4 regions of the Peribacillus sp. V2I11 genome follow, and region 1 is predicted to be linked to each of the others. Evidence: riboswitches for the same ligand, from Rfam matches in the RefSeq annotation. Region 1 holds a riboswitch; each other region holds the start of a gene.
The links. A riboswitch is a leader RNA that binds a small molecule or an ion and turns the genes downstream of it on or off. The one in region 1 is predicted to bind S-adenosylmethionine.
Positions count from the first base shown of each region.

Region 2: another riboswitch for S-adenosylmethionine. It lies ahead of QFZ73_RS00155 (Na+/H+ antiporter NhaC family protein); the one in region 1 lies ahead of QFZ73_RS05535 (methionine biosynthesis PLP-dependent protein).
Region 3: another riboswitch for S-adenosylmethionine. It lies ahead of metK (methionine adenosyltransferase); the one in region 1 lies ahead of QFZ73_RS05535 (methionine biosynthesis PLP-dependent protein).
Region 4: another riboswitch for S-adenosylmethionine. It lies ahead of mmuP (S-methylmethionine permease); the one in region 1 lies ahead of QFZ73_RS05535 (methionine biosynthesis PLP-dependent protein).

Region 1 covers NZ_JAUSYW010000001.1:1,133,817-1,141,709, reverse strand. Annotated here, with positions in the region: gene QFZ73_RS05550 (ABC transporter ATP-binding protein) at 1-1,841, shown strand, start outside; partial or broken gene QFZ73_RS05545 (type B 50S ribosomal protein L31) at 1,977-2,225, shown strand; gene metC (cystathionine beta-lyase) at 2,339-3,520, opposite strand; gene QFZ73_RS05535 (methionine biosynthesis PLP-dependent protein) at 3,517-4,629, opposite strand; SAM riboswitch class I at 4,716-4,829, opposite strand; gene fumC (class II fumarate hydratase) at 5,155-6,537, shown strand; gene QFZ73_RS05525 (hypothetical protein) at 6,642-6,884, shown strand; gene QFZ73_RS05520 (ABC transporter ATP-binding protein) at 6,944-7,893, opposite strand, start outside.
Region 2 covers NZ_JAUSYW010000001.1:27,304-35,196, reverse strand. Annotated here, with positions in the region: gene QFZ73_RS00165 (hypothetical protein) at 80-235, shown strand; gene QFZ73_RS00160 (SOS response-associated peptidase) at 296-967, shown strand; SAM riboswitch class I at 1,289-1,396, shown strand; gene QFZ73_RS00155 (Na+/H+ antiporter NhaC family protein) at 1,583-2,899, shown strand; gene QFZ73_RS00150 (chromate transporter) at 3,092-3,637, opposite strand; gene QFZ73_RS00145 (chromate transporter) at 3,687-4,310, opposite strand; gene QFZ73_RS00140 (LysR family transcriptional regulator) at 4,571-5,449, shown strand; gene QFZ73_RS00135 (alkyl/aryl-sulfatase) at 5,827-7,818, shown strand.
Region 3 covers NZ_JAUSYW010000001.1:2,957,026-2,964,918, reverse strand. Annotated here, with positions in the region: gene QFZ73_RS14475 (hypothetical protein) at 1-360, shown strand, start outside; gene QFZ73_RS14470 (sodium/solute symporter) at 357-1,925, shown strand; gene QFZ73_RS14465 (alpha/beta hydrolase) at 2,039-2,842, opposite strand; gene QFZ73_RS14460 (gamma carbonic anhydrase) at 3,053-3,571, shown strand; gene metK (methionine adenosyltransferase) at 3,898-5,091, opposite strand; SAM riboswitch class I at 5,254-5,416, opposite strand; gene pckA (phosphoenolpyruvate carboxykinase (ATP)) at 5,847-7,436, shown strand; gene QFZ73_RS14445 (nucleotide sugar dehydrogenase) at 7,852-7,893, opposite strand, start outside.
Region 4 covers NZ_JAUSYW010000001.1:4,777,859-4,785,751, forward strand. Annotated here, with positions in the region: gene QFZ73_RS23410 (ring-cleaving dioxygenase) at 1-770, shown strand, start outside; gene QFZ73_RS23415 (ring-cleaving dioxygenase) at 794-1,741, shown strand; gene QFZ73_RS23420 (alpha/beta hydrolase) at 1,741-2,349, shown strand; gene QFZ73_RS23425 (flavin reductase family protein) at 2,370-2,978, shown strand; SAM riboswitch class I at 3,207-3,309, shown strand; gene mmuP (S-methylmethionine permease) at 3,392-4,786, shown strand; gene mmuM (homocysteine S-methyltransferase) at 4,776-5,738, shown strand; gene QFZ73_RS23440 (hypothetical protein) at 6,095-6,262, shown strand; gene QFZ73_RS23445 (helix-turn-helix domain-containing protein) at 6,829-7,212, opposite strand; gene QFZ73_RS23450 (asparaginase) at 7,441-7,893, shown strand, end outside.

The sequences.
Region 1 (7,893 bases):
GAAAAGATGCTGTTAAGTTTGATGGAAATTGGTATAAACGGGCTGATTACTTTGCAAAAGGTGAGAAGAAAGGCAGGGAAGTCCATGTTCTGCAGGTTGGCAATCAATTTGTCTTCTTAAATGAAGCTGTTCCTATCGATGGGCGCAGAACCTTGGAGAACCAATCGTTGATCATCAAGAAAGGCGGGAAAGAGCAACGTGCGCAAGCAGTGAAATTGACGAGTCAGGAAGTGATGCGGTTTTACCAACCGGAAATCCCGCGGATCATTAAGCTTGTGGCTTTTTATTTTAGTCTTGTCATCCTTTCCTCCATTTTTCAATATGGGCAGAGTTTTTATTTACAGAAAGCGGCGAACCGAATCATACAGAAGATGCGAAATGATATTTTCACACATATTTCCCGTCTGCCGATACGTTATTTCGATAATATGCCAGCGGGGAAAATTGTAGCCAGGGTCACTAATGATACGGAAGCGATCCGGGAATTATATGTAACCGTGCTCGCCAACTTCTTCTCGAGTACAATTAATATCTTCGGCGTACTAATTGCTTTGTATATTCTGGATCCACGAGTCGGTACCATTGGCCTTTTACTTATTCCGATCATCGTTATCTGGACGATGGTATACCGTAAATTCGCATCGAAATATAATCACATCATTCGGGAACGGGTCAGCGATATTAATGGGATGATCAATGAATCCATTTCTGGAATGAGCATCATTCAGGCATTTGGACGTGAAAAGGAGACGAAGCAATCTTTTGAAAATCTGAACCAGGAGCATTATTCCTATCAAAATAAAATGCTCCATTTGAATTCGTTGACGGGTGGAAACTTGATTGGTGTCATTAAGGTTTTGGCGCTAATGGCATTCGTCTGGTATTTCGGTGGGATTTCCCTTACGGCGAGGTCTGCCATTTCCTTAGGGATGATGTATGCAATTGTTGATTTGATCAGCCGCCTGCTTCATCCGCTTCATGGAATCGTCAATCAGTTCGCTAATCTTGAACAGGCACTTGTTGCAGGGGAGCGGGCATTCAGTTTATTGGATGAGCAGGGATTGGCAGTCAGTGATGAAAACATATCCAGATACAAAGGAAACGTGCAATTCGAAAATGTTTCTTTTGGTTATAAGGATAATGAATATGTGTTAAGGGACATTTCCTTCTCTGCTAAACAAGGGGAAACGGTCGCTTTAGTTGGCCATACTGGGTCAGGAAAAAGTTCCATAATGAATTTATTGTTCCGTTTTTATGACAGTAGTGAAGGGCAAATTAAAATCGATGGAAGAGATATATTGGATATTCCCCATCAGACGCTTAGGGAGCATATGGGAATCGTCCTTCAGGATCCGTATTTATTTACTGGCACCATCGCATCCAATATCAGTCTGAATCATAAAGGCATTACAAGGGAAATGGTTGAAAAATCATTAAGAGATGTTGGGGGGGACAAAGTGCTGAAGCATCTTCCTTTAGGGCTGGACGAACCCGTGATCGAAAAAGGAGGAACACTGTCTTCCGGACAGCGGCAGCTAATCTCTTTTGCCCGTGCTCTTGCATTCAATCCGGCAATATTGATTTTGGATGAAGCGACAGCAAGCATCGACACCGAAACCGAGGCAATTATCCAGAAGGGAATGGAAGTGCTGAAAAAAGGGAGAACGACCTTCATCATTGCACATAGACTTTCCACGATAAAAAATGCCGACCAAATTCTTGTACTGGATAAAGGGCGGATTGCTGAGAAAGGTACACATGAAGAATTAATGGAACTAAAAGGGAAGTACCATCAAATGTATGAACTGCAGGCTGGTCCGCATAAAGACATGGCTGGCTGAACACAATTGAATAAGGGTCGATAATCAAGATTAAACTATAATGAGGGTGCCGTTTTTGGTACCTTCAAGCACAAATGTTGATAATAGTAATCATTACGTTTAGTATATACCTATACTGACAATGAGGTGATAATAGTGAAACAAGAAATTCATCCCGATTATCAACGAGTGGTATTCATGGATACCAACAGTGAGTATAAATTTTTGACAGGCTCAACGAAGACGTCCAATGAAACGATCATTTGGGAAGACGGCCAAACGTATCCTTTATTAAAAGTGGAAATCAGTTCAGATACGCACCCTTTTTATACTTGAAAGCAGAAGTTTGCTGAAAAAGGCGGACGGGTGGATCGCTTCCTGGATAAATATAATATGAAGAAATGAGAGTCAGTCCATCGGGAAATCGATGGCCTTTTTTTGTATGGCTGGGTTGAAAAGAGTTAACAATGATACTAAGAAAAAGGGTGCCCATAATATATGAGGCACCCATCTTTTAATCATTTTGCAGCAATTGCTTCCCCTTTTGCAATATTTACGAGGGCTGCATCGAAGTCCTTTATTAAATCGTCCGGATTTTCAAGTCCGACAGAGAGGCGGAGCAAGCTGTTCGTGATGCCTCGCTTTTCCCTTTCATCAGCAGGCATGGCAGCATGGGACATTTTGGCCGGGTAGGATAATATAGATTCGACCGCACCAAGGCTTACGGCAAAAACAGGGAGCTCGACAGTGTTCACGAAAGAACGGAAGATTTCCTCACTTTCCAATTCAAATGATAGGACCGCACCTGCTCCAAGCGACTGTCCTTTCTGGATGGCGTGCTGTGGATGATCGGCAAGGCCGGGATAATACACTTTTTTCACCAAGGGCTGCTCCTTTAAGTAGGCTGCAATCTTTTCTGCCCCTTTTTGTGAATGTTCCATTCTAACTGACAAGGTTTTCAGGCCTCTCATTACAAGCCAGGCGTCCTGTACACCAAGAACCGCTCCAAATGAGTTTTGGAGGGAACCGAGTCTTACTGCCAATTCCGGATCTTTCACTACCGCAAGCCCAGCTACCACATCACTGTGTCCGGATAAAAACTTCGTCGCGCTATGAAGGACAACATCAGCGCCCAGATTCAGTGGTTTTTGCAATGCTGGCGTCAAGAATGTATTATCAACAAAACTTAAGGCACCGGCTTTTTTTGCGATATCACATACGGCTTGAATATCGGTCACTTTAAGTAACGGATTTGAAGGCGTTTCGATGTATATGGCCCTGGTATTTGGCTGAATGGCCGCTTTGACGCTTTCAAGGTCCGTCATGTCAACGAAGGTATGCTCAATATTGAAACGCGACAATACGCTTGTGACCATCCTGAACGTTCCGCCATACACATCCTCGGAAATGACGATATGATCCCCGGCAGACAATAGCAGGAAAGCTGTAGAAATGGCAGCCATACCTGATGAAAAAGCAAAGCCATGGGTGCCGTCCTCAAGTTCGGCAATGATGTCTTCAAGTGCCTCGCGAGTTGGGTTCCCGCTTCTGCTGTAATCATATTTGCCGAATTGATCGATATCGGATTGATGGAAAGTCGATGCGTGCTGAATGGGGACGCTCACACCGCCCGTTGCCGGATCGAATTTATGTTGATTATGAAGTAATTTGGTTTCAAAGCTAAAATCATGATCTGTCATCGTAGTGCCTCCCTTTTTACCTGTGCGAATGCTTGATGCAAGTCACCAATCAAATCATCGCTATCCTCGATGCCAACGGAGAAGCGGAGCAGGCGATTACAAACGCCATTTGCCGTTCTGACTTCAAGCGGAATATCGGCATGTGTTTGTGTGGCAGGATAGGTGATGAAGCTTTCAACCCCTCCAAGGCTTTCTGCAAAAGAGATTAATGAGAGCGATTGTAAAAATGGGTTGACCGCCGCTTCATCAATGATTCGGAATGAAATCATGCCGCCTCTGCCGGGATACAATACGTCCGTAACACAATCATGTTCCGATAAGTAATCTACAAGTATCTTGGCATTCTTTTCATGACGCTCCATCCGCAATGCCAGGGTTTTCATTCCGCGCATCAACAGCCAAGAATCAAATGGGCTCAAGACAGCGCCAGTACCATTATGATGGAAGGCAAGTGAATCACATAATTCAGCGCCGCTAGCAACGATCAGTCCGGCGAGCACATCATTATGACCACCGAGATACTTGGTTGCACTGTGAATCACAATATCCGCTCCAAGCAGGATGGGTTGTTGAATAAGAGGCGTGTAAAAAGTGTTATCAACGATTAACAATAAATTATATCGTTTGGCCAATGCGGCAACGGCGCTAATATCCGTTTGCTGCATAAGAGGGTTAGTGGGAGTTTCGATGAAGATGGCTTTCGTGTGAGGAGTGATGGCTTTTTCGATATCCTCCAAACAACAAGTGTTCACATAGTCACACTGCAACCCCCATTTTTTAAAACCTTGTTCTAATAGACGATATGTACCGCCATAAAGATCTTCGCTGACAATCCATGCATCACCAGATTTAAAAAGGGCGAGTATTGTGGAAATGGCGGCCATTCCTGAACTGCAGGCATAACCTTGGTCGCCTTTTTCCAGATCGGCGATGGAACGCTCCAATAGCTGGCGTGTAGGATTACCTGTCCTTGTGTAGTCGAATCCCGTCGATTGGCCAATTCCTTCGTGGCGAAAAGCTGTTGAAAAGTATACCGGCGGATTGACTGTTCCTGTCGCCGTTTCGCTGCGATTTCCTAATTGAGCAAGATATGTTTCAGTTTTGTACATGGTTTTCACTGCTCCTTTGAGTTATATAGAATAAAAAAAAGTCTTCTTTAAGAAGAAGACTTTGATTAAGTAGGGACGAGTCATTCTTCTTATCTTCCAAGTTCACAAACTTGTGGAATTAGCACCTTTTCATTGGTTTGAAACAAATGAAGGTTGCTGAGGTGTCATCGGGCCATTCCCTCTACCTCTCTCGATAAGAGTTTAGATTATTCAATTTCTTTTGAATTTACTATATATACAAAATACTGTCAAGAACATTTTGGGTGGGTAAAGCTTTGATGTGCATGACTAGGTCAATTGGAGCCTAGCGGTGTCAACACTTTATGTGTCCAAAAAAAATATCCGAATTTTCATATAAACAGCAAGGATCATGGATTTTTCAGAAAAATGGGAAGGGTCAGCCGGATATTTTTGCTTTAAAATAATAAAGTTTGTACAATGTATGGAGAGAAAGAATAATACGACATTATTCATTCCATATGCAAAAGGTACTCAATGAATTGTGCAAACATAGGAGGAGAACACATGGAATACAGAATCGAACGAGATACGATGGGTGAAGTGAAAGTTCCTGCTGATAAATATTGGGGAGCACAAACCGAGAGAAGCCGTAACAATTTCAAAATCGGTAACGAAAAAATGCCGATTGAATTAGTGCGTGCATTTGCATACGTTAAACAAGCTGCGGCAAAGGTAAACTATGATCTTGGTGATCTTTCGGAAGTTAAAAAGAATGCCATCGTCAAGATTTGCGGCGAAATCCTTGAAGGTACACTTGATGAACATTTCCCGCTTGTAGTTTGGCAAACGGGAAGCGGCACACAAAGTAATATGAACGTGAATGAAGTGGTCGCTAACAAAGGGAATGAATGGTTGAAAGAAAATGGTGAATCGGAAACCCTTCACCCGAATGATGATGTTAACAAGGCACAAAGCTCCAATGATACTTTCCCGACCGCCATGCATATTGCTGCCTTTATGGAAGTCGCTGAAAAATTGGTCCCTGCCATCAAAGCCCTTCGTGATACATTCGATATAAAAGAAAAAGAATTTTGGGATGTCGTGAAAATTGGCCGGACACATCTTCAAGATGCTACACCATTAACATTAGGACAAGAAATTTCCGGGTGGAAAGCGATGCTCGACAAAGATCTAGCGATGATTGAGGAAAGCAGCCAAAAATTATTGAACCTTGCACTAGGCGGAACGGCTGTAGGAACCGGAATCAATACAAAAAAAGAATTCCCGGGACTTTCTGCCAAACAAATTGCAGCGGATACAGGATATCCTTTTGTAACATCTGATAATAAGTTCCATGCATTGACAAGCCATAACGAAATCGTCTACGCACACGGTGCTTTAAAAGCATTGGCAGCCGATTTAATGAAAATTGCGAACGATGTCAGATGGCTGGCAAGTGGTCCTAGAAGCGGAATCGGCGAAATAGCCATTCCAGAAAACGAGCCAGGCAGCTCCATCATGCCAGGTAAAGTCAATCCAACACAAAGTGAAGCGCTTACCATGATTGCAACACAAATCGTGGGTAACGATGCTACAATTGGCTTTGCAGCTAGCCAAGGTAACTTTGAATTGAATGTATTCAAACCAGTCATCATCTATAACTTCCTGCAAACGGTCAAATTATTGACGGAAGGCATTCATTCATTCAACAATAATTGTGCGGTTGGCATCACTGCAAATGAAGATAAAATCAAAGAAAATGTAGAACGTTCCCTTATGTTGGTAACAGCATTGAACCCGCATATTGGTTATGAAAAAGCAGCCAAGATCGCCAAAACAGCATTCAAGGACAACTCTACGTTAAAAGAAGCGGCGTTGAAATTGGAGTTCCTGACGGAAGATGAATTCAAAGCATGGGTCGATCCTGCTAACATGGTTAATAAATAATTGCGGTGCCCTCCCTCTGGTATTAGGGAGGGTGTTTCCATGTGTTAAAATAATGGAATCAACAAATACTGAGATCATAAGTATCGGGAACAGGAGGAAAAACAATGTCTTTATGCCCGCTTTGCAACGGTCTAAGAAAAATTCATGTGAATTGCCCGGAATGCGGCAGTGATCTTGATGATAAAGGGAAATTCATGGACTACGCTGATGATTACAGTGCTTACATGGATATCGACATACTTAAAGAAAACGACGGATATCCTCAATCCCTTCAGAAAGGCCAATGCCCGCATCTCATGAAATGCTCTGAATGCGGACATGATGAAGTGGTATTGGTCCAGGAATGAATCTACCCCTTATTTTGAATCAACGAAAAAGACCCATTCGTGAACGGGTCTTTTTACGTTTAATTGGCAGGTAACTTCATGCTTTCCTGCATCTGTTCATCTTCTTCAACTAAAATGCGATGTTCAGTCCCTTTATCAAAAAAGTGAGCTTTATCCATGTCGAGGGCAAGTTCGATATTTTCACCTGCCTGGATGATATTCTTGGCATCGACCCGTGCGACGAAGTCCTGCCCCTCTAACGTGGAGTAGAGCATGATCTCCGCGCCCATGAGTTCGGCTACATCAATTTGGGTCGTGAATGTAGTGTTACGGGACTCCGTAAAGCTAGTTCCTTCATTATGGAAATCCTCCGGACGGATGCCAAGGATTATATCCTTTCCGATATATCCTTGATCACGCAGCATTTTCATCTTCAATTCAGGTATTTCAAGCGTTTGTTCGCCTATTTTAATTGTGCCTTCTTTTAATGTCCCGGTAAAGAAGTTCATGGCAGGCGATCCGATAAAACCGCCGACAAAGACGTTTGTGGGTTTCTCGTATACGTCTTTTGGGGCACCGACCTGTTGGATGATTCCATCTTTCATTACAACAAGACGTGTCGCCATGGTCATTGCCTCTGTTTGGTCATGCGTGACATATATCGTCGTGGTGTCTAGCCGTTTATGTAGTTTAGCGATTTCTGCACGCATTTGAACCCGCAGTTTTGCATCGAGATTGGATAATGGCTCATCCATCAAGAAAACTTTTGCGTCCCTTACAATTGCACGGCCAAGTGCCACACGCTGGCGCTGACCTCCTGAAAGGGCTTTAGGTTTCCTGTTTAGCAGCTCTTCAAGTCCGAGAATCCTTGCCGCTTCATTGACCCTTTGCTTGATTTCCGCTTTTGGCGTTTTCCTGAGCTTTAATCCAAATGCCATATTGTCATATACGGACATATGAGGATATAAGGCATAGTTCTGGAAAACCATCGCAATATCACGGTCTTTTGGGGGGACATCATTGACTCGCT
Region 2 (7,893 bases), 1.1 Mb from region 1:
CTCTGCCAAAGTTCAATACTGATACTTGTGGTTTTTTGGTTTATAATAACAACCATCTAGCCTTTTGAGGGGGGATTATATGAATGAATATAAAGTAACGGTCAGGAATGGCAGTACCTTGATTTTGTCGGAAATCATTAAAGCTGAAGATGAAAGAGAAGTCCTTGGCACTCTTTTGATTTCCAGCGAATTATTTAATCAACCATTTACCGACATCAGGATTTTAGAACGCTGATTTGTGCCTGCCCGTTCCATTTGTTACACTGTAATAAATCTTAATACGGTAGGCGATATTATGTGTGGACGTTTCACCCTTTTCACTGACATTGAAGAAATAAAAGAACGGTTTGATATTCAAGGATCATTTGATGGGGAATACCAATTCAACTACAATATTGCTCCCTCCCAACCCGTGCTCTCCGTCATTAATGACGGGGCAAGGAATCGACTTGGATATCTTAGGTGGGGACTCATTCCTTTCTGGGAAAAAGACGAAAAAGTGGGCTATAAAATGATCAATGCCAGAGCGGAAACCATTGCAGAGAAAGCAAGCTTCAAGAATGCGTATAAGAAGAAGAGATGCTTGATAATCGCTGACTCTTTTTATGAATGGAAGAAGACACCAGAGAGAAAAATACCGATGCGAATAAAACTGAAGAATCATGCTCCATTTGGAATGGCCGGTCTCTGGGAATCCTGGAAATCTCCTGATGGCATCAGCATCTATTCATGCTCCGTTATAACAACCGTTCCTAATGAGCTAATGACCAGCATTCATGATCGTATGCCTGTCATCCTTAAACCAGAAGATGAAAAAGATTGGTTGAATCCATCCATTAATGATCCTGCATATCTGCAACAATATTTAAAGTCATTCGATTCGGAACAGATGGAAGCATTTGAGGTATCGACTGATGTGAACTCGACTAAAAATAATTCACCTAACCTAATACAAGAAATTTGTTGAGAGGTCATTAGACCTCTTTTTATATTAATTCCGCTCCAAAATGGATATATTTTGTGTTTTATCCAAATATAACAAGAGTTTCATTATTGAAATAAACTGATTAACTGCACATGTCAAGATCTCTTTATAATCCTTAATAGTGCATGTGAAACATTTTAAAACTAAACCTTGCGAAAATAGACAAAATGCTGTACTCTTATATTTGCTTTTCAATACGACTTTCGATGTCACTTTCACAAACTCAGATGGTTTCGGCAAGTTTCCAGCCTGGTACTTTTCTGGTAGACATCGTAATATTTGATAAATTATATAATTTAGATCTTCTTATCAAGAGAGACGGAGGGACTGGCCCGAAGATGTCTCGGCAGCAGACTTAATAGGAGTGCTGTGCCAAATCCAGCAGGCTGATTTTCGCCTGAAAGATAAGGAGGGTGTTTTTTATAAATTAAAAGACCTCTTCTTGTTGTTTAATAGAAGGGGTCTTTTTTATGCCGACAGTTTTTAGCTATAGCTCCATGACTGGATAATCAAGTTCAAATTGGTAATTTGCGAAAACTGTTAACAGAATAAGAGCTGTGACACATGTCATGGGAAAAATAAAAAGAGGTGTTCATCATGAGTGCAAACAATAAAGGGAATCCATGGGCATTGATCCCATTTGTCGTATTTTTAATTTTATTTATAGGGTCCGGAATCATCACTAAAGATTTTTATTCATTTCCAGTGATTGTAGCGATTTCAATTGCATCAGCAGCTGCCTTGGCAATGAATCGGAAAGAGACATTCAATCATAAGGTTGATATCTTCTGTAAAGGTGCCGGGGACGCCAATATTATGTTAATGGTTATCATTTTCCTTTTAGCCGGCGCTTTTGCCGAAGTTGCAAATGGCATGGGGGCAGTTGAATCAACGGTGAATCTTGCCTTAGCTGTTTTTCCGCAAAATCTATTAATGGTAGGGATTTTCATTATTGCTTGTTTTATTTCTTTATCTATGGGGACAAGCATGGGAACGATTGTTGCCCTAGCACCTATCGGGGTTGGAATTAGTGAGCAAACCGATATTTCGCTTGCCTTTTCAATGGCGGCCGTTATTGGCGGTGCGATGTTTGGGGATAACCTATCCTTCATATCAGATACGACAATTGCTGCAGTTCGAACGCAGGGAACGAAAATGAAGGATAAGTTTAAGGTGAATTTTTTCATTGTTTTACCTGCGGCCATCATCACATGTGTCATCCTTGGAATTTTAACGATGGGTGAACAAGCCGACATCTCCCAACATTCTTATAATTGGGTGAAGATTCTTCCATATCTTTGCGTATTGATCACTGCCTTGGCAGGAGTCAATGTGTTCCTGGTCCTTTCCATCGGAATCATATTTGCCGGAATTATCGGCTTGGCGGATGGAAGTTATCAACCGTTAGGTGTCATTCAAAAAATCGGAGAAGGGATGGCGGGAATGTATGAAATCTCTTTCCTTGCCATTTTAATTGCAGGCATGGTAGCTGTAATCAAGCATAATGGCGGGATCGATTATCTTCTCCACCTCGTGACCCGAAACAGCAAAACAAAAAAAGGGGCGGAATTCAGCATTGCCGGGCTTGTTGGTTTGACGAACCTTTCCACGGCAAATAACACGATTTCGATTATCATTGCCGGGCCACTTGCCAAAAATATCGCTGAAAAGTATGGGATCGATCCACGTAAATCGGCGAGCTTGCTTGACGTTTTTGCCTGTTGTATCCAAGGGTTGATTCCATATGGGGCACAACTGCTTGTTGCAGCAGGGGTAGCAAAGATTTCTCCGATCAGCATCTTGCCGTATTCATATTACCCAATACTAATTGGACTTTGTGGAGTCGTTGCCATCTTGATTGGTTATCCGCGGTTTCAGCCAGTAGATGATGAAACGAAGAAACGTACTTCTTAAAATGAGAATAATTATGAAAAAACACCCTGAATCATTGGATACAGGGTGTTTTCTGTATGGGTTAAATACATAAACATAATCAAGTTTTCTCGCACTTATATAGTATGAATGTTTAAAAAGTAATTAAGGCCGTCTTCCATTTATCTGCTTAATTCCGGTCCATATTGATAATGGTTGTGTGTGCGACATTTGTTATGAATAGAGGACAACACCAACTAAACCAGATAGAATAATTACATAGGCTGGGTGCCAGCGTAATTTCATTAGGGCAAATAACGATAATCCAAAAACGAGTAATAAGCTTATCGTATGCCATGAAAAGTTCAGGGCCATCATATGATTGGAAAGTGCAAAGCTGATTGCTGCAAAAAGGATTAAACTTGTGACAATGGGTCTTAGTCCATAAAACATGGATTGAATAACTGGATAATGATTCAATTTGCTGAAGAAGGTGGCTATAACGGTTACGAATATAATAGCAGGAAGCAAGATTCCGAGAGCAGATGAAATCGCTCCTGCTAATCCAGCAGTCGAATAGCCAATGAGAATGGCACTATTGGCGGTGACAGGTCCTGGGGACATGCCGGAAATGGCGATGATATCGGTAAATTGCTGCGCCGTCATCCATCCATGCTGTGAGACTTCCGATTCTATTACGGGAATCATGGCGTATCCGCCTCCAAACGATACAAAGCCGATAATAAAGAAGGTGCTAAACAACTCCCACAATTCCATCATTCCATCACACGCTTTCTTGAAAATTAGTTAGACCCTTTTTTTGATTTACCTATATGCCAGCACCCATGAAAGGTTCGAAATCATTTTCTTCATTTCTCATATCATTTCTATTCATCTTGACGTCGTAACCTAATTTTCTCTTTATGGAGATTGTCACAATACCCGCTACAGCTCCTGCTAATATAACCATTACAGGGTGAAGAAAGAAAAGGACTGGGATCCCTACTATTAAAATACAGAAAGTTGTTTTGTCCACAATAGCCGTTTTTCCTATCTTGATAGCCGCATAGGCGATGATGGCAACTATGGAAGCTCTAATCGATACGAATGCGGATTCTATCTTCGGGTTATCCTGAATGAAAAAATACAAAATGCCGAGGAGCAGAACAATTAAAAAGGTAGGTAATGAAACACCGATCATGGCTGCCATTGCCCCCTTCATTCCGGCAATTCGATGGCCGATAAAGGTTGCGGAGTTAATGGCGACAGCTCCTGGTACGGACTGAGATAACGCAAAAACATCCGTAACTTCTTCGCTTTTCATCCATTTTCTCTTTTCGACCACTTCTTTTTCGATTAAAGGGATCATTGCAAACCCGCCTCCGAATGTGACAGGAGCTATTTTAAAAAAGGTCCAAAATAATTGGAACAGAGTTTTCCATTGTCCTTTCATTGAAATCATTCATCTCCTTTGCCGCTATGTTTAAATCTTATTATTAACATATCAAAGAAAATGGAATGGGTAAATTGCAACAAAATCATCGGGTATAACAAAACGTTATACCCAGAAGATTTATCCGTTTTATAAAGAATGCGCCAATAATTGAATAGGCTCACTTATTCAGGGAATGTAACACTCTTCTTTCATTTCACCATTTACCAATATGATGCTATCATTTTAATAAACTATCTAAAAACATGGAGGTCGTTTTCTTGAAATTGGAAAATCTAAAAATGTTTTGTTTAGTGGTTGATGAAGGAAGTATAAGCCAGGCAGCGAGGTTAAGTTTCCTATCTCAACCCGCTGTAACAAGACAAATCCATCAACTGGAAAATTTTTATAACACTTTGTTATTCGACCGTGAGGAAGGAAGGCTGAGAGTTACAGAAGCAGGAAAGTTGTTATACCCTTTCGCAAAAGCTATTGTAAATGACTTCAACCATTCAAAAGTAGTGATTCAGCAATCAACGGGCAAGTACAATGCAAACCTCATAGTAGGGGCATCCTTGACTATCGGTGAGTATTTGTTGCCGAGCTTGCTTGGGAGATTTAAAAAACAACAGCCTGAAATAAAAGTGACATTAACGATAAAAAATACCCCCCGGGTTCTGGAGGACTTATCAAACGATGTCATTGATTTGGCCTTGGTGGAAGGACTTGTGGAAAACACCGATTTTATTGTAGACAAGTTCGCCGAAGACGAATTGATATTGGTATGTCCATCCGACCACCCATGGAAGGACAGAAAAGAAATTCAGCTAGAGGAATTGGGAAATGAAAGGATGATTTGGCGTGAATCCATTTCCGGAACACGGCTTATCGTAGAAAACATGTTAAGGGAGCAAGGGGTTTTAGAAAAAATAGAAAGCTACATGGAGATCGGCAGTACACAAGCGATAAAAAGTGCGGTTGAAGCTGGACTTGGAATCAGCATTTTGCCAAGGTTGACAGTGGCCAGGGAATTGGAGCAAGGCTTTTTGCGGGAAGTGGGCATTTCCAGAATAGATATAACAAGAAATTTATGGCTAGTCAGGAAAAACAAGCGTTTTAATAAAATAGGGGTGTCTAAATTTGTTAATTTTCTTCAATAAGGAATGAAAGCTACCTTGGTTTACTATTAAAACGTTTTCAATACGTGTTTAACGGTGTGGCCCCGGCCCCCTTACCTTGCAAAAGTCATAGCAAATTGAATATAACGCATACATAAAAGCTCTTCTCTATCGAGAGGGGCATTTTGTATTTGGTTTGTTAAGCCTACGGTTAGCCTAACAAACGAATTATCATTATGGAAACAAGCAGTTTTTTATATAAATAAAATTGAAGTTACTATTAGAAATAGGAAATATACATAATGGCAAATTAATTATAAAATAAATTCATATTATTCTAAAAATTTATAAAAAAGAGAAATTTTACTGCTTCAACATTCGGAATATAGACATGATATCTACTTAGAAAGGGGTATGAAATGTCCAAAGTATCTTTTATTAAAGGAATTGTTTCCGTTCCCATTATTTTTGTTTTACTAGCAGGGTCTTCTGTTACATATGCTGCATCAGATGAGCCAATGCCGGCAACAGATGCAACAATTTCAGCAAATAAGGCTTTTTATGAACAGTTGAATTTTACAGATAAGGAAGATTTCAAGAATGCAAATAAAGGATTTATTGCTCCTTTGAATATGAATCCAATTAAAAATTCAAAAGGTGAAGTAGTATGGGATAGTAATCGATATTCATTCATCAAAGAAGATCAGCCGGCAAGTTTTACTGTAAACCCAAGCTTGTGGAGACAGGCTCAATTACAAAATATAACAGGCTTATTTAAAGTGGTAGATGGCGTTTATCAAGTTCGGGGCCAGGATTTATCAGTGCTTACCATAGTGGAAGGAAAAACAGGATTAATAGTTTTGGATACACTTTCTACAATTGAAACGGCCAAAGCAGCCATGGAGCTGTATTTTGAACATCGACCCAAAAACCCAGTAAGTGCAATTGTTATTAGTCACAGTCATGCAGATCACTTTGGTGGTATAAAAGGCATTGCTCAATACTCTGAAAATCCAGCTAAAGTGCCCATTATTGTCCCAGCAGGTTTTAACGATGAAGCGCTAAGTGAAAACATTCTTTTAGGTAATATAATGTCTCGCCGTGCAGGTTTTATGTTTGGAAATCTTTTACCAGCAAATGAAAGAGGATTTGTTACTTCTGGTATTGGCCCCGGATTAAGTAACGGAACCTTTAGCTATTTACCTCCAACAATGGAAGTGAAGGATGATATTCAAACGGTGGAAATAGACGGAATAACATTTGAATTTTTATTGACGCCGGATTCAGAAGCTCCATCTGAGATGCATTATTATATCAATGATTACAAAACTTTAGTGGTAGCCGAAAACACCGGACACACGTTACATAATATTTATACATTAAGGGGAGCTAAAACCAGAGATACTTTAAAATGGGTGAAAGCACTTGATGAAACAGTTGATCTGTTTGGAAAAGAAGATATAGATGCTATGGTTACCGCCCATACATGGCCTATATGGGGAAAAGACCATGTTCTGGAGCAGTTGGAAAGTCAGCGTGATTTGTATAAATATATTCATGATCAAACCATACGATTAGCTAATTTAGGTCTCACACCTGATGAAATCGCGGAAAAGTTAAAGCTTCCTGAAAAGTTGGATAAAGTTTGGGCCAATCGGGGGTATTACGGAACATTGAAACACAACGTAAAAGCGGTGTACAACTTTTATTTAGGATATTTCAATGGTAATCCATCCGACTTGGATCCATTACCACAAGAGGAATCGGGAGCTAAATATATAGAATATATGGGTGGGGAAAAGAAGGTCATTAAACGGGCAAAACTTGATTATAAAAAAGGGGAATATCGCTGGGTGGCTCAAGTCTTAAAGCATGTAGTCATGGCTAACCCCAAAAATACAGAAGCAAAAAACTTACTAGCTAAAGCTTATGAGCAATTAGGATACACAGCTGAATCTTCTGTATGGCATAATTTCTATCTTACAGGCGCAGATGAGTTAAGGAATGGTGTGGCAAACTCGAAGGGAACTGGCGGAATGATGAATCTCGATACGCTGCTCAATATGCCAATGGATGATTTCCTGAAATTCTTGTCCATTAAATTAAACGGAACAAAAGCGGAAAATAAAAATATGTCATTCAATTTGACATTTACAGATTCGAAAACCAATTACATGATTAATGTGGATAATTCTGTACTGAATTTCAAAAAAGGGAAAATGGCGTCCAACCCTGATGCAACATTAACATTAGATAGAATAACCTTCTATCAGATTGCTCTAGGACGTGAAGATTTATCCAAAATGGAGGCGGCCGGTAAAGTCTCCATTTCCGGTGATAAAGAGCAGTTTGAAGATTTCCTGTCTTTGCTGGATCAATTTCAACCAAAGGTTAATATCGTTACTCCGTGATAATCAACTACTTTATATTCTGTAACCAGGATCGATCGGTGACCAATATCTGTACCCACGAGTCTATTTTTTAGT
Region 3 (7,893 bases), 1.8 Mb from region 1:
GCTAGTGAGTTCAATGACGATTACGAATACGTGGCAGCAGAAAAAGTGGACATTAAAGATTTAGCTCCACTTGATGCCGAAACAAGCAGAGTCATGAAACAAGAATTTGGAACAGGTTTTAAACTAACGATTTGTTACTACATCTTTATCTTTTCCATTCCGATTTTAAATTGGTATATGCCTGAAATTTTCTTTTCTAAATTTTTTGGTGGCATGACGTATTCATGGTTTTTCACTAGTGTCATTGCGATGGCATTAGCTTTCATTATTGCCTATGTTCACACCTCACTTTATGAGAAGCGACTTAAAAAGTACGAGTATAAGAATGCTGGCCGTACTGAGAGGAGGAACATTAATTGATTAAAACTCTACTAGAGCCAAAAATGTTACTGACAATTATATTGATGGGAACAATTGTCTATATAACATATTTAGCAAAACGAAATTCAAACGCAAGTGATTTCTTTGTTGGAGGACGTAGCTTCGGTTGGTTTACGAACGGGTCAGCAATTGGTGGAGACTATTTAAGTGCAGCCACTTTCCTTGGAATCGCCGGCCTAACTTTCCAATTAGGATATGACGGAGCCTATTATGCGTTTTGTTTCTCCATCGGTTTAACTTTGCTTGCCATTTTCGTGGCTGGTCCACTACGCCGATTCGGTGCTTTTACAGTGGCCGACTTCCTCGCCTATCGCTTCCATAGTCAACGTGCCCGACTGACAGCTGTTGTTGTCGTCTTGGCAATTTCAGGATTTTATGCAGCACCTCAGTTACTTGGTGCAGCACAAATATTAAGTATGTTCTTTGGAACAAGTTATGAATTTGGAATTATTTTCACTTGTACCATTATGGTGTTCTATGTTGGAGTCGGTGGCATGAAAGGAACCACGGTGAACCAAGCCCTTGAACTATGGATCCGTCTTGCTGCATTTATCGCAATGACTATTGCTGCTGTTTATGCCGGATTTCATTACCATACCATTTTAGCGAATATAAATGATTTTACTGGTTCAATTATGAACACCGCTCAATACACAATTGATGGCAAAGATTTTGTTGTCGATGGTGATTCCTGGTCCGGAACAGGTAACTACTTCCCCACATTCTGGCAAACAATTTCGATGACGATCGGTCTTTCCCTTGGTACAATTGGTCTCCCTCATCTATTATTACGTTTCTATACAAACCCTAGTGCAAAAGCAGCTAGACGTTCTGCATTAATGGCGATCGGTATTGCCAGCGTATTCTTCTTATTCGCTGTTTATCTTGGAGTAGTTGGTCGCGCAATCTTCATCAAAGGTGAGGCTTCTTCACAAGTTATGAGTAACCTTATTACGGGTGGGAACAACATGGTTGTTCCATCTACAGCTCAAGCACTAGGTGGCGAATGGATGCTAGGTCTTGTTATCGCTGGTGCCTTTGCCGCCATTTTCTCAAATTTGTCAGGTCTGTTCATCGCAAGCTCTGGAGCACTTGCTCATGATGTATATGCCACGTTTTTCAAGAAAGACATTACTCAAAAGCAACGTGTTATTGCTGGTAAAGTAGCTATTCTCATTCTTGGTATGTTATACGGGGCACTTGGATTACTTGTTAAAGAGGCTTCAATTGGTCATCTTGTTGCCCTTGCATTCACTGTTGCCGCAAGTACATTCACCCCCATTTTCATCTTGGGAATATGGTGGCGAGGCATGACAGAAAAAGGGGCAATTGCCGGACTTCTTCTTGGACTTGCTTCATCGATGTATATGATTTTCTTTAAAGACACACTACCTAACTTCCTACAATTCAATGTTCCAGGGCTAATTACCGTTCCGATTGGCTTCCTTGCCGTATATATCGTTTCTAAATTAGACGGTAAGGTTCCTAGTGATGTCAATAAGTTTATGCAAAAAGTTCACGCAAAGGAGTCTGAGGTTGCTTAAATAAAGGTACACTAACTTACAATGAAAAAAATCCCTGAATTATGAAACAGGGGTTTGTCTCCGGCCCATTTAACCAAAAAAAGCTGCTGAACCTAAATTCAGCAGCTTTCTGGTCAAACGACATACCCTAATATCTTTAAACGGTTTTCAACAAAACTCAACGCATATTGGAATACATCATCACGTTCTGGTTCGTTGAAGATTTCATGATAAAGCTTCGGCCATTCCTTATATTGCTTTTCACTGGCCAAGTTATAATTAAACCACTCACGAACCGCCTTCTTATTCACGATTCGGTCATCTCCGCCCTGCATGACCAAAAGCGGCACATCCTGAAATTCGGGAATCTCTTCAAAAGCATCCTTCATCGACTGCGCAAGCTCGCGATACCAGCGAATCGAAACCTTTGTGATATATAATGTATCGTTTCTATCGGATTCACGAATTTCCGCACTTCTCGTCGCCATTTCAGGTGTCAATCCGGAATCTACCCTGAACTTAGGCATCACGATGTTCAAACCATGCGAGATGGTTGTCAGGAACTTCCGCGGCTTCGTCACGAGGCCCAAGCATGGAGAAGAAAGTATCACCCCTGCAATGTCCCATTCCTCTTCCTGAAGAAGGCGTATCGAAATCAAACCACCCATGCTGTGTCCAAGTAAAAAGACCGGCAACGAATATTCGTAAGCCTCTTCTATCCAGCTTTTCACTTCGTCCAAATACTCATCAAAGGAATCGATATGTCCCCGGTAGGCGCGAGTTGTCATACCCTGCCCAGGAAGGTCGCCCATGACGACATGGTATCCAGCTGAAAGCCACATTTGTGTTACCCACTTATAACGTCCGTGATGTTCCATTGCCCCATGAATGATGACAATGACGCCCTTTGCGTCTCCTTCTGTCTCCCATTTCCACATTCGAAATCCCCCTTTCACTTTTCACTTGTTGTGTACGATCCATGATAGTTAAAATAATATATATGAATTATAACCATATTCGTGATTTTCGACAAAAAAGAAATCTAACAAGTTGTACATTGCTATTATAAATAGCCAAGTGTATTTGCATACGGTATATTAAAATAATACATAAAAACATTCACTTCGGAAAGGAAATGATTGAAAATGATTATTTATCCGTATAAAGGCAAAGAACCTGAAATTGCTGAAAGCGCTTATATTGCTGAAAATGCTGTCGTGACTGGCGATGTCAAAATTGGCGACGAAACATCAATTTGGTTCAATTCCGTCATTCGCGGTGATGTATCCCCAACCATCATCGGGAAAAAAGTCAGTATACAGGATAACAGCATCCTGCACCAAAGCCCAAATAATCCATTGATCATCGAGGATGAAGTAACCATTGGCCATCAGGTCATTTTACATAGCTGTAAAGTCCGTAAAGGAGCTTTGATCGGCATGGGATCGATTGTACTTGATGAAGCCGAAATCGGCGAAGGGGCCTTCATCGGTGCCGGCAGTCTCGTTCCCCAAGGTAAAGTCATTCCGCCGAACATGTTGGCATTCGGACGCCCAGCTAAAGTCATTCGCGAAATCAACGAAGAAGATCGCCAGGATATGGAACGCATCGTACGTGAATACGCCGAAAAAGGACAATACTATAAAACGGTGGAACGAATTAAGTAACTCACGAGTAATTGACTGAAAGTTACGGGTATTGTACTCAAATTCACGAGTAATTGCTACAAACTCACGAGTAAACTGCTCTAACTCTCGAGTATTGCACCAACTTACGAATAATTGCTACAAACTCACGAGTATTGCACCAACTCACGAGTTAACTACTCAAACTTACGAGTAATTGACCCAAACAAACTTGTAAACGACCCTAATTCACGAGTATTGCACCTAATTTGAATTTCTTTGGGATTTCTTGAATTATTCCCGCTGATGGTAAAATTAATCCATAAAAAAGGTGCCCCGCTAATAGCGGGACACCTTTTTTATATGGATTACGCTTGTGCTTTTAATGTTTCTGCTTTGTCCGTGCGTTCCCATGGAAGATCGACATCTGTACGGCCAAAGTGTCCGTAGGCAGCTGTTTGTTTGTAGATTGGGCGACGAAGGTCAAGCATTTTGATGATACCAGCTGGACGAAGGTCGAAGTTAGCGCGAACTAGGTCAACAAGGATTTCTTCGCTAACTGTACCAGTTCCGAACGTATCAATAGCGATCGATACAGGCTCTGCCACACCAATTGCGTATGCCAGTTGAACTTCCGCTTTGTCGGCAAGGCCGGCTGCCACGATGTTTTTCGCAACGTAACGAGCAGCGTATGCAGCAGAACGGTCAACTTTAGTAGCATCCTTACCAGAGAATGCACCGCCGCCGTGACGAGCGTATCCGCCGTAAGTATCAACGATGATTTTACGTCCAGTAAGACCAGCATCCCCTTGAGGTCCGCCAATTACGAAACGGCCAGTCGGGTTGATGAAGTACTTAGTTTCAGCATCGATCAATTCAGCTGGAACGACTGCTTTGATCACATGTTCTTTTAGATCGGCTTGAATTTGTTCAAGCGTAATTTCTGCATCGTGCTGTGTAGAGATAACGATCGTATCTACACGTACAGGAAGGTTATTCTCATCATACTCCACAGTTACCTGTGTTTTACCATCAGGGCGTAAGTAAGCAAGAGTTTCATCTTTACGAACTTGAGCCAAGCGGAATGAAAGTTTATGCGCCAATGAAATCGGAAGCGGCATAAGCTCTTCTGTTTCATTACAAGCAAATCCGAACATAAGACCTTGGTCCCCTGCACCGATTGCATCGATTTCTTCCTCTGACATGTTTCCTTCACGAGCTTCCAATGCTTTATCGACGCCAGCTGCGATATCGGCAGACTGCTCATCAATGGAACTCAACACGGCACAAGTTTCAGCATCGAAACCGTATTTCGCACGTGTGTAGCCAATTCCTTTAATCGTATCACGAACGATACGCGGAATATCCACGTAAGCGGACGTTGTAATTTCACCGGCAACAAGTACAAGACCTGTTGTTACACTAGTTTCACACGCTACACGTGCATTTGCATCCTTAGCAAGGATAGCATCTAAAATGGAATCTGAAATCTGATCACAAATTTTGTCCGGATGGCCCTCTGTAACAGATTCAGAAGTAAATAGACGTTTCTTTGACATCATATTTCCTCCTTGGAAGTTAGTATGTTGTAGGCATAAGCCTGTTTTTTACGGAACTCGTTTCCCTCATTAGTTTCAACTATAGACACAGAATTACTTATAAAAACACAAAAACCTTCCCTGGCAAATGAGGAAAGGTTTAAAATTCTGTCTTCTATCCTTTCACTCTTATCGTTCAAGGGTTTTTTACCTTGCTCAGGTTAGCACCATCACCACTATTCCTTGAAGACCTTCGCTTTATTTTCGGCGATCGATCTTGGAGTCAAGTTCAATATGGCAGGTTGCTGGGTTTCAAAGGGCCTGTCCCTCCACCAACTCGGGATAAGAGAATCCGTACAATTTAAGATATTATCTTATCTAGCTGGAATTTGTCAATGCTTTTCTAAAAAGAACATTTCCACCCAGAATGGCGGTTATTTAAAAAAACATGTTGATACAACGTCCTAGAAGGGTTTACAATGCAAAATACGAAAAGAAATGTTGTAAATTGCCATTAATAATAAAGTATTGAGCATACTAAAAGGAATGAAATCCTGACTTCCCCAATGGACATATATTGCTTACTTACTTCCTATTAAAATAAATTTTTCTTCATGAAAGTATATGCGATAATCCTGAATCGGTTCCTCCCGGATTAAAATGATTAACGCGACCAGCTGAAAATAATCACAAATTAAAAGAAATAGTATAGACTAATTAAATGAATGTGTTATACTAATTGTAATCTAAAAACTTAAACAAAGGAAGGTACCTCATATATGAATTCTGTAGATGTTTCTAATGAGTTACACCAATTATTAACAGGAAATAATGTGCAAACTCAACTTTCAGTTCCTCAATTGGTCGAAAAAGTATTAAGCAGAAATGAAGGCGTTTTAACATCAACCGGCGCGGTAAAAGCTGAAACTGGCAAATATACTGGTCGTTCACCTAAAGATAAATATATCGTGGAAGAAGCATCAGTTAAAGATAAAATTGATTGGGGTTCAGTAAACCAGCCAATTTCCGAAGATGTGTTCAATAAACTATATAATAAAGTAGTTGACTACCTAAAAGCAAAAGAAGAGATTTTTGTTTTTAAAGGTTTCGCTGGTGCAGACGAATCATCACGTCTTCCAATCCGTGTTGTTAATGAATATGCTTGGCATAACCTTTTCGCCCATACTTTGTTCATCCGTCCAAACGAAGAGGAACTAAGAGGTCACGAAGCAGAATTCACAATCCTTTCTGCACCTAACTTTAAAGCAGACCCAGAAGTGGACGGAACTACATCCGAAACTTTCATCATCGTTTCATTTGAACGCCGTACCATCCTGATCGGCGGAACGGAATATGCAGGAGAAATGAAAAAATCGATCTTCTCGATCATGAACTACTTACTTCCAGAGGCTGGAATCCTTCCAATGCATTGCTCTGCTAACGTAGGACGTGAAGGGGACGTCGCTTTATTCTTCGGACTGTCCGGTACAGGCAAAACAACTTTATCAGCAGACACTAGTCGTAAACTGATTGGCGATGACGAGCACGGCTGGTCTTCTAACGGTGTATTCAACATCGAAGGCGGCTGCTATGCGAAAACGATTAATCTTTCACGTGAAAAAGAACCACAAATTTTCGATGCGATCCGTTTCGGTGCCGTACTGGAAAATGTTGTTGTTGATCCGGATACACGCGAAGCGAACTATGATGACAGTTCATTGACTGAAAACACTCGTGCTGCATACCAAATGCAAGCGATCGATAACATCGTGAACCCAAGTATTGCAGGACACCCAAATACAATCATTTTCTTAACAGCTGATGCTTCAGGCGTTCTGCCTCCAATCAGCAAGCTTTCGAAAGAACAGGCAATGTTCCATTTCCTAAGTGGATACACTAGTAAATTGGCTGGTACTGAAAGAGGCGTAACTTCACCGGAAGCTACCTTCTCCACTTGCTTCGGTTCACCTTTCTTACCGCTTCCCGCTCAACGCTATGCTGAGATGCTTGGTGATAAAATTGACGAGCACAATGCAAAGGTATACCTTGTCAACACTGGATGGACTGGAGGAGCATACGGAACTGGAAGCCGTATGAAACTTGCTTACACTCGTGCGATGGTACAAGCGGCACTTGAAGGTGAATTAGCGAACATCGAAACGATCAAAGATGAAATCTTTGGTTTGGATATTCCTCTTCATGTTCCTGGAGTTCCTGACGAAGTGCTTCAACCTATTAAGACTTGGGCAGATCCTGCCGCTTATAAACAAGCAGCAACAGCCCTTGCCGCTCAATTCCGTGCAAACTTCAAGAAATTCGGCAGTGTTCCAAGTGAAATCGAAGAACTTGGCGGACCGACAGCTCAATAAATTATACACAAAAGGACCAAGCTCTTGCTTGGTCCTTTCAGTTTATCGACAAGAAATGTCTCTTCCCGAAACATGATTTTAAACCAAGACCAGGTTATCCTTCATGGTTTTTTTACTGTAATCCTTATGGATTGAAGATAATGCGACACTCCTGCCGAATAACTGGCTAGCCAAGACTCCGCTAGATGCTTACGGCGAGGAGGCTTGGCAGACAGTCGGCGGAAAGGGAGCGGATTTCCGAAACGAACTGGAATGTTTTCACAGACCGAAAGGACCAAGCTCTTGCTTGGTCCTTTCTTCATTGTTTTTCTGCCCTCCGTCCCTCCTCTCCTGCCAGATCATGATATTCAAAAAGGGCACTGTCATAGTCAGCGCCCCCTTAATCCTATTCCATTATCGATGTTTGTCCAATTTTTTAGATGATCGCTTTATTCCTGGCTTTTTTCATGCCCATCGT
Region 4 (7,893 bases), 3.6 Mb from region 1:
CTCATGAGGGAAACAATAGCATTTCTGAAATTTCTTTAAGGGTGAGAGATGATAAAGCGCTAGAATATTGGAAAAAACGGTTTGTGGAATTCAATGTTGAACATGAAGAAATATCGAGCCGTTTTGAAAGGAAGGTGCTTTCTTTTAAAGATCCTGAAGGGCAGAGGATTCTTCTGGTTTCCGATCAGGATAATAACGGCGTTCAAGGAGGATTACCGTGGGATGGAAGCCCGGTACCGCAAGAGTTTTTCATCCTTGGATTAGGACCAGTAAAACTTACTGTACCCAATATTGAACAAACAGAAAGTGTCCTTACCGGGGTATTGGGATTCAGGAAATTAGGCACATACCCATCCTCAATTAGGGGACAAAATCCGATTGTCGTTTACGAGACAGGTGCAGGAGGAACAGGAGCGGAACTCCATATTGAAGAAAGGAATGACATACCTCGGGAAAGGTTGGGGAGGGGTGGAGTACACCATGTTGCCTTCCGGGTGGATAATGAAGAAGAATTGAGAAAATGGATAGAGAAAATTAGTGAATCGAAATTCGTGAACTCGGGCTATGTGGACCGCTTTTATTTTCGTTCACTCTATTTTAGGGAGCCGAATGGCATATTATTTGAACTAGCTACTGATGGACCTGGTTTTGCAGTGGATGAAGCAGAGCAGCACCTAGGTGAGAACCTTGCCCTGCCACCTTTTTTAGAATCGAAAAGAAAGGATATTGAATCGAATTTAAAACCACTGAATACAAAATCAACAAATTAATTAACGGGAAGGAAGTAATGGGCATGCAAAAGCAAAATGCTGGAATACATCATATAACCGCAATTGTTGGCAATCCTCAAGAGAATGTGGATTTTTATGCTGGAGTATTGGGAATGCGTATGGTGAAGAAAACCGTTAATTTTGATGATCCAGGCACCTATCATTTATATTTCGGAGATGAATCAGGTTCACCGGGCTCTATCATCACTTTCTTTCCTTGGCCTGAAGCATACCGAGGTACAATTGGCTCTGGACAAGTGGGGATTACAACATATGCCGTTCCGGAAGGGTCAATGGGCTTCTGGGAAATGCGTTTGGGTAAATTTAACATAGACTTTGAAAAGGTTTCACGTTTCGGTGAGGAATATCTGGAATTTCAAGACCCGCATGATTTGAAACTTGAGCTGGTTGAGCGTAAAGAAGGTAAAAATAGCGAGTGGTCATTCGGCGGTGTACCAGCTGATAAGGCAGTCAAGGGATTCGGCGGTGCCGTATTATTGACGTCAAAACCGATCAAAACGATGGAACTATTAGAGGAAGTGATGGGCCTGCAAAAGATTGGGGAAGAGGGCGATTACATCCGCTTCAAATCCACATCGGACATCGGAAATTTGATAGATGTTAAAAAAACGGTTTTGCCAAATGGAAAAATCGGAGTGGGAACTGTCCATCATCTTGCATGGCGTGCAAGCGATAATGAAGATCATAAAGAATGGAGGGAGCATATCGCAAACCATGGCTATGGTGTGACACCCTTTAAAGACCGTCAATACTTCGATGCCATTTATTTTCGGGAAGATGGAGGCATACTCTTTGAAGTTGCCACAGATCCACCCGGCTTTGCTCATGATGAAACGAAGGAAACGATGGGCAGTAAATTAATGCTGCCGCCATGGTTGGAAGAAAAAAGGGGAATTATGGAGAAAACGTTACTGCCGGCAGTGCCGAGAGTACTAGAGGAGGATAAATGATGAAGCATATTTTTCAACAAGGAAGTAATCCAGAAGCTCCGTTACTTTTGCTTTTACATGGCACTGGAGGAACGGAAACTGATCTCTTGCCATTATCGGAAATGGTTTCACCGGGTTCATCCGTATTGAGCGTACGGGGAAATGTACTTGAAAACGGAATGCCCCGTTATTTCCGCCGTTTAGCTGAAGGGGTTTTTGATGAAGAAGATTTGATCTTCCGTACGAAGGAGCTTTATGACTTCTTGGAATTTGCGTCCGGCCAATATGATTTCGATCGTGACAAAGTGGTAGCATTAGGTTATTCTAATGGTGCAAATATAGCGGCAAGTTTGATGTTCCATTTCGAAGGGGCACTACAGGGAGCGATTCTTCATCATCCAATGGTGCCAAGACGTGGGATTGCTTTACCCCCCCTTTCGGATATACCAGTATTTATTGCTGCAGGTAAAAACGATCCGATTTGCCCGGCACAAGAAACTGATGAACTTAATCAAATTTTACTGCAAGCTGGTGCTAGGGTGGATATTCACTGGGAAAATTACGGTCATCAGTTAACACGTTCAGAAGTCGAGGCAGCAGGTTCATGGTTTCATAAGAACTTTATATAAGAATGAAAGAGGGAATGAAGATGATTTCAGTTAATCCTGAAAGTCTGACTGAACGGGAAAATTATAAGTTTTTGACTGGAAGCATTATACCGAGACCTATAGCCCTGGTTACGACACAATCCGAAACCGGTACAATCAATATAGCGCCGTTCAGCTTTTTCAACATAGTCAGTTCCAATCCTCCGATGATTTCCATTTCTGTTCAACGGAAAGAAGGAGTTTCAAAGGACACAGCCCGAAATGCAATTCAAACAGGTGAATTCGTTGTTCATATCACTGATGAAAATAATGTTGCTGATGCAAATCGAACGGCCAAGGAACTCCCCTCTGACGAAAGCGAATTGGGTCTTACTAATTTCACGACGGCTGTTAGTGATAAGGTATCCGTACCTGGATTGCAAGAAGCGAAGGTACGCTTTGAATGTACATTGGAGCATACGTTACCATTGGCAGGTTCCCTGGATAAACCTGGTTGTGATTTATTGATAGGGAAAATAGTCTGCTATCATATAGAGCAAGATATTTACCATAATGGCCGAATTGACCAGAATGGGCTAAAACCTGTAGCAAGATTAGCGGGTCATACTTATACAAAACTTGGGGAATTATTTGAAATAGAACGTCCTTAAGGGAAAAGAAAAAAATGGCGTCATCTTTTAAGATGTCGTCAATTTTTTAAACCAAATTTATCCCGGTTAACTTTATCTGCAATTTTAATACGGTGAGCGACAGTTCCAAAGACTAGCAATCATTTCAATGCCGGAGGTCATGATTGTTGGAATATAAAAGAAAGTCTTTACAAACGAAACAAAACTTGACAAATTTTTCATAGATTGATAAAGTTATAAAAAAATAATTTCTTATCCAGAGAGGTGGAGGGACTGGCCCTATGAAACCTCAGCAACAGGTCTATAAAGACACTGTGCTAATTCCAGGGGGTGAAACCTTGATAGATAAGACCGTACGTGTTTATTTGTCAGTAACGCACTCTTTTTTAGAGTGCGTTTTCGTTTTTTCTGGATGCAAGATTAAGGAGAGTAAAATGGAGAACAAAAGGAAGCATGATTTTCAAAGGCAAATGCAAGCAAGGCATATAATAATGCTATCGCTTGGCGGGGTGATTGGAACTGGTTTATTCTTAAGTTCGGGTTATACGATTCACCAGGCTGGCCCGTTTGGCACCATCCTTTCGTATCTGATTGGAGCATTAGTGGTTTATCTAGTCATGTTATGTCTAGGTGAACTGGCAGTACATATGCCCGAGACAGGTGCGTTTCATAGCTACGCAGCCAAATATATCGGACCAGGGACAGGGTATACAGTAGCCTGGTTGTACTGGCTAACTTGGACTGTTGCACTAGGTTCGGAATTCACGGCTGCAGGATTGTTGATGCAGAGATGGTTTCCATCAATAAGTGTCTGGATATGGAGTGCTCTATTTGCCATTTTGGTCTTGGCATTAAATGTGTGGACCGTTAAGTTTTTCGCTGAATCCGAATTCTGGTTTGCGTCCATAAAGGTATTTGCTATTGTGATATTTATTATTCTGGGAGCTGCGGCAATGGTAGGTTTTATTCCAATAATTAATTCACAATCAGCTCCGTTATTTTCCAATTTCACAAGTGCAGGTTTATTTCCGAATGGTGCTTTTGCCATTCTAATGACGATGCTCGCGGTGAATTTTGCATTTTCCGGAACTGAATTAATCGGAATTGCAGCTGGAGAAACTGTGAATCCAGAAAAAACGATACCAAAGGCAATCCGTATGACATTATGGAGATTGATTATCTTTTTTGTAGGAACCATCGTTGTTTTATCCGCATTATTGCCTATTTCGGATGCAAGCGTTTTAGAGAGCCCCTTTGTTACAGTTCTGGAACGGATCGGAATGCCATATGCAGCGGATATTATGAACTTTGTTATATTAACTGCCATTTTGTCTGCTGCAAACTCAGGACTATATGCCTCATCCAGGATGCTTTGGTCACTTGCAGATAAGAAAACTATATCACCAATATTTGCAAAATTGACAAAACGGGGTGTTCCGGTAAATGCAGTCATTTTCAGTATGTTGGGCGGTGGTTTAGCCCTTTTCTCGAGTATTATTGCACCGGATACAGTATACATAGTGCTTGTATCCATTTCCGGACTAGCCGTGGTTGTAGTTTGGATGAGTATTAGCGCGTCACAGTTTCTATTTCGCAGACGATTTATAAAAGATGGAAATTCAGTAAATGATTTGGCTTATCATACACCTTTATATCCACTCGTACCTATCGTTTCTTTTATGCTATGTCTTGCCTCTTGCATAGGAATTGCATTCGATCCTACACAACGAATTGCACTATATTGTGGCATACCTTTTATTTTGTTTTGCTATGGAAGTTATTATCTGACACAAACTATAAAGAAAAGAGGAGTAAAACATGAAGAATAAAATCAACCCAATTGACGCAATTTTACGAGATCATTCAGTCATGATTTTGGATGGAGCTTTAGCTACAGAGCTTGAAAGGCATGGGTGTGATTTGGACGATCCCCTGTGGTCTGCTCATGTATTGCTTGAAAATCCAGAAGTGATTTATCAGGTTCACTCTGACTACTTTCGTGCGGGTGCTGACTGTGCTATAACGGCAAGCTACCAAGCAACAGTTGAAGGTTTCGCCCTACGAGGAATACAAGAAAAAGAGGCTTTGGAGCTAATCCGGAAAACGGTTTTACTTGCAAGAAAAGCAAGAGATGAATTTTGGAAGGAAGAATATCAAACGATTAGACCTAAACCATTGGTTGCTGCATCAGTCGGACCTTATGGGGCTTATCTTGCAGATGGTTCAGAGTATGTAGGGAACTATGGTGTTTCAGAAGAAACTTTAGCGGCATTTCATCGCTCACGAATATCAGCTTTGATTGATGCAGGAGCTGATATTTTAGCATTTGAAACGATTCCTTCCCTGCAGGAAGCAAAAGTATTACATTCAATATTGAAAGATTATCCAGAAGTCTATGCTTGGCTATCCTTTTCGTTGAAAAATGAAAAAGCGATAAGTGACGGTACCTTGCTGGAGGAATGTACGAGATTGTTTGGGGACAGTGAGCAAATTGCAGCAATTGGCATCAACTGTGCGCCTGTATCAAGTATCACGGAAGCCATACAGGTGTTGCGTGCAAACACGCATAAACCAATTATTGTTTATCCGAATTCTGGTGAATCATATAATCCAGAAACTAAAACATGGCATGGTCAAGAATCATGTAACAGGCTCGACCTGAAATCTGAAGAATGGCACCATGCAGGGGCACGTTTAATTGGAGGATGTTGCAGAACGGCACCTCATCATATTGCAGACATTTCAAGAAAGTGGCGACCTTCCGTGGTAGTATCCTCCTAGCCCTTTTTCTGTTATCACTCTGTTATAAGTTATAAGTAGTGGGGAAACCCTTAAATAAAAAGAACAGGAAGCGTCATAAACAGGCGGTTCCTGTTCTTTTTGAGCTCTTTATTCAGATTCGAGTTATTTGAAAAGGCCAAATTGCTTATTAATTCTTGGCCTTTCAGAAATAAGTCGCTCGAGAACGGAAGTGAAGGATCGTTTTAGGTTGACTCATACCTTTTATTTTTTGTCACAAAGCAGTTCGTCTGAAAAAGAATCCTGCTGCAAAAAGTAGTAAAAAGAGAAATTAAATCATATTTTTTTCGTGCTTGGGAAAACTATACAAACAATGAATAGAAAGGAGAGAATGAGTTATGAGTCGTGGTAAAAATTTTAATCACAAAGAAAAAGGACATCCAGGAAATTTACCCAATAATAGAATTAGCGAAGAGAAGGAACACAGCCGCCAGTATGAACAGATTGAGGATATTGTCACACATGAAGCTTTCAAAAATCGGGAAAAAGAAGATGAGATGCCTTAATATATTGAGGTGCAGTATATCTGTTGAGACATTATATTGAGCAATTTTCCATTACTTTAAGGATTATTAAATTGCGCATTCCAATAATAGAAGCACATGAATTAAAGACGTAACTTCCTCTTCATGTTGCTTCTTATTTTTGGCTTTATATACGGGGGAAAACCATGAGTTTTGCTATGGTTTTTTCTTTCGTTGCAAATAAATAAAGAGGGGAAATCGGAGATTAAACTTAAATCAATCTTCCCTTGATGGAAATAGAAGTAAGCAATAGTGGAAAACAGAATGATGATGATGGATGACATTTAATAAGCCGACTTTCTTCTAATTAATTAATAAAACTGAAATTTCTAGTCTTGGGGGAATATTAGAATTCCCAAAGCTACTAAGACCAGTTAGTAAGTATGATCTACATATTCTCTTGTCATCCAGAAATAATTAAGGGTAGCGTCAAAAGGGCGAACTTAACGATTAATTAAAACCAGGCCGACTTATCCTAACTGTTTAAAAACACTGAAAATTCTCAGGCAGGTTAGCTTTTTAGATATAAATCATGCCAGGTAAACCTGCTATGTTTCGTTTTGTTTATCGCGATTTATTTCCACTTCTCGTTTAGCTCTAATAAAAGCGATGAATTGAATCGTTTCTTCTTCAGAAAGAGAGATTCCATCGACAGCTAGCTCCATATTTGGTAAATCCGTTAATTCCATGACTTGAGGTGACTCCGCGGAAATATCTTTAGGCAGAAAAGCTGGATAATCCACTCGACCTAGAATGTAATCGGTGGATGTATCATATATGCCTGCTAATAATTTAATCGTCTCTAATGAAGGGCGGCGATGGCCCGACTCGTAACCTGCATAGGTACTCTTGGCGATTCCGAGTCTGTCAGCGGTATATTGCAAAGACCACCTTTTGGCTTTCCTTAATGTAGTTAATCTATTTATTATCATTATTATTACTCTCCTTATATATAAATCCATTATAACATCATATTGAAATAAGTGTACGCGTAATGAATAACTTTAGCTTGATTTCACTCTGAAACATGACTATAATAACATGTGGTGTACGCGTAACATGTACATTTTCAACTAAATATCCTTTTCTGGGATGATAAGAATAATTGTGAAACAGGAGGCTTTATAGGGGGTAGTATATTGGAGAACTTGAAGTCAAAAATGAAGAAGTTGATGTTGTTTACAACAGGTGGTACAATTGCATCGTTAGAAGGAGAAAATGGACTTGTTCCAGAGATGAAAGCTGACGAAATTTTAGGTCACCTACCGGGATTGGACTTACTATGTAAGATTGATAGTAAGCCTTTGATGAATATTGATAGTACAAATATGCAGCCGGAAGATTGGACAGAAATGGCACAATCCATCCATGAGCACTATCATGATTATGATGGCTTTGTGATTACCCATGGAACAGATACAATGGCTTACACTTCAGCTGCGCTCTCATATATGTTACAAGATTTAGGGAAACCAATTGTCATTACAGGTTCTCAAATCCCAATTTCTTTCAAAAAGACAGATGCCAAAAGAAATATCTCTGATGCGATTCGGTTTGCTTGTGAAGATATTGGAGGAGTATATGTTGTTTTTGATGGTAGAGTCATCCAGGGT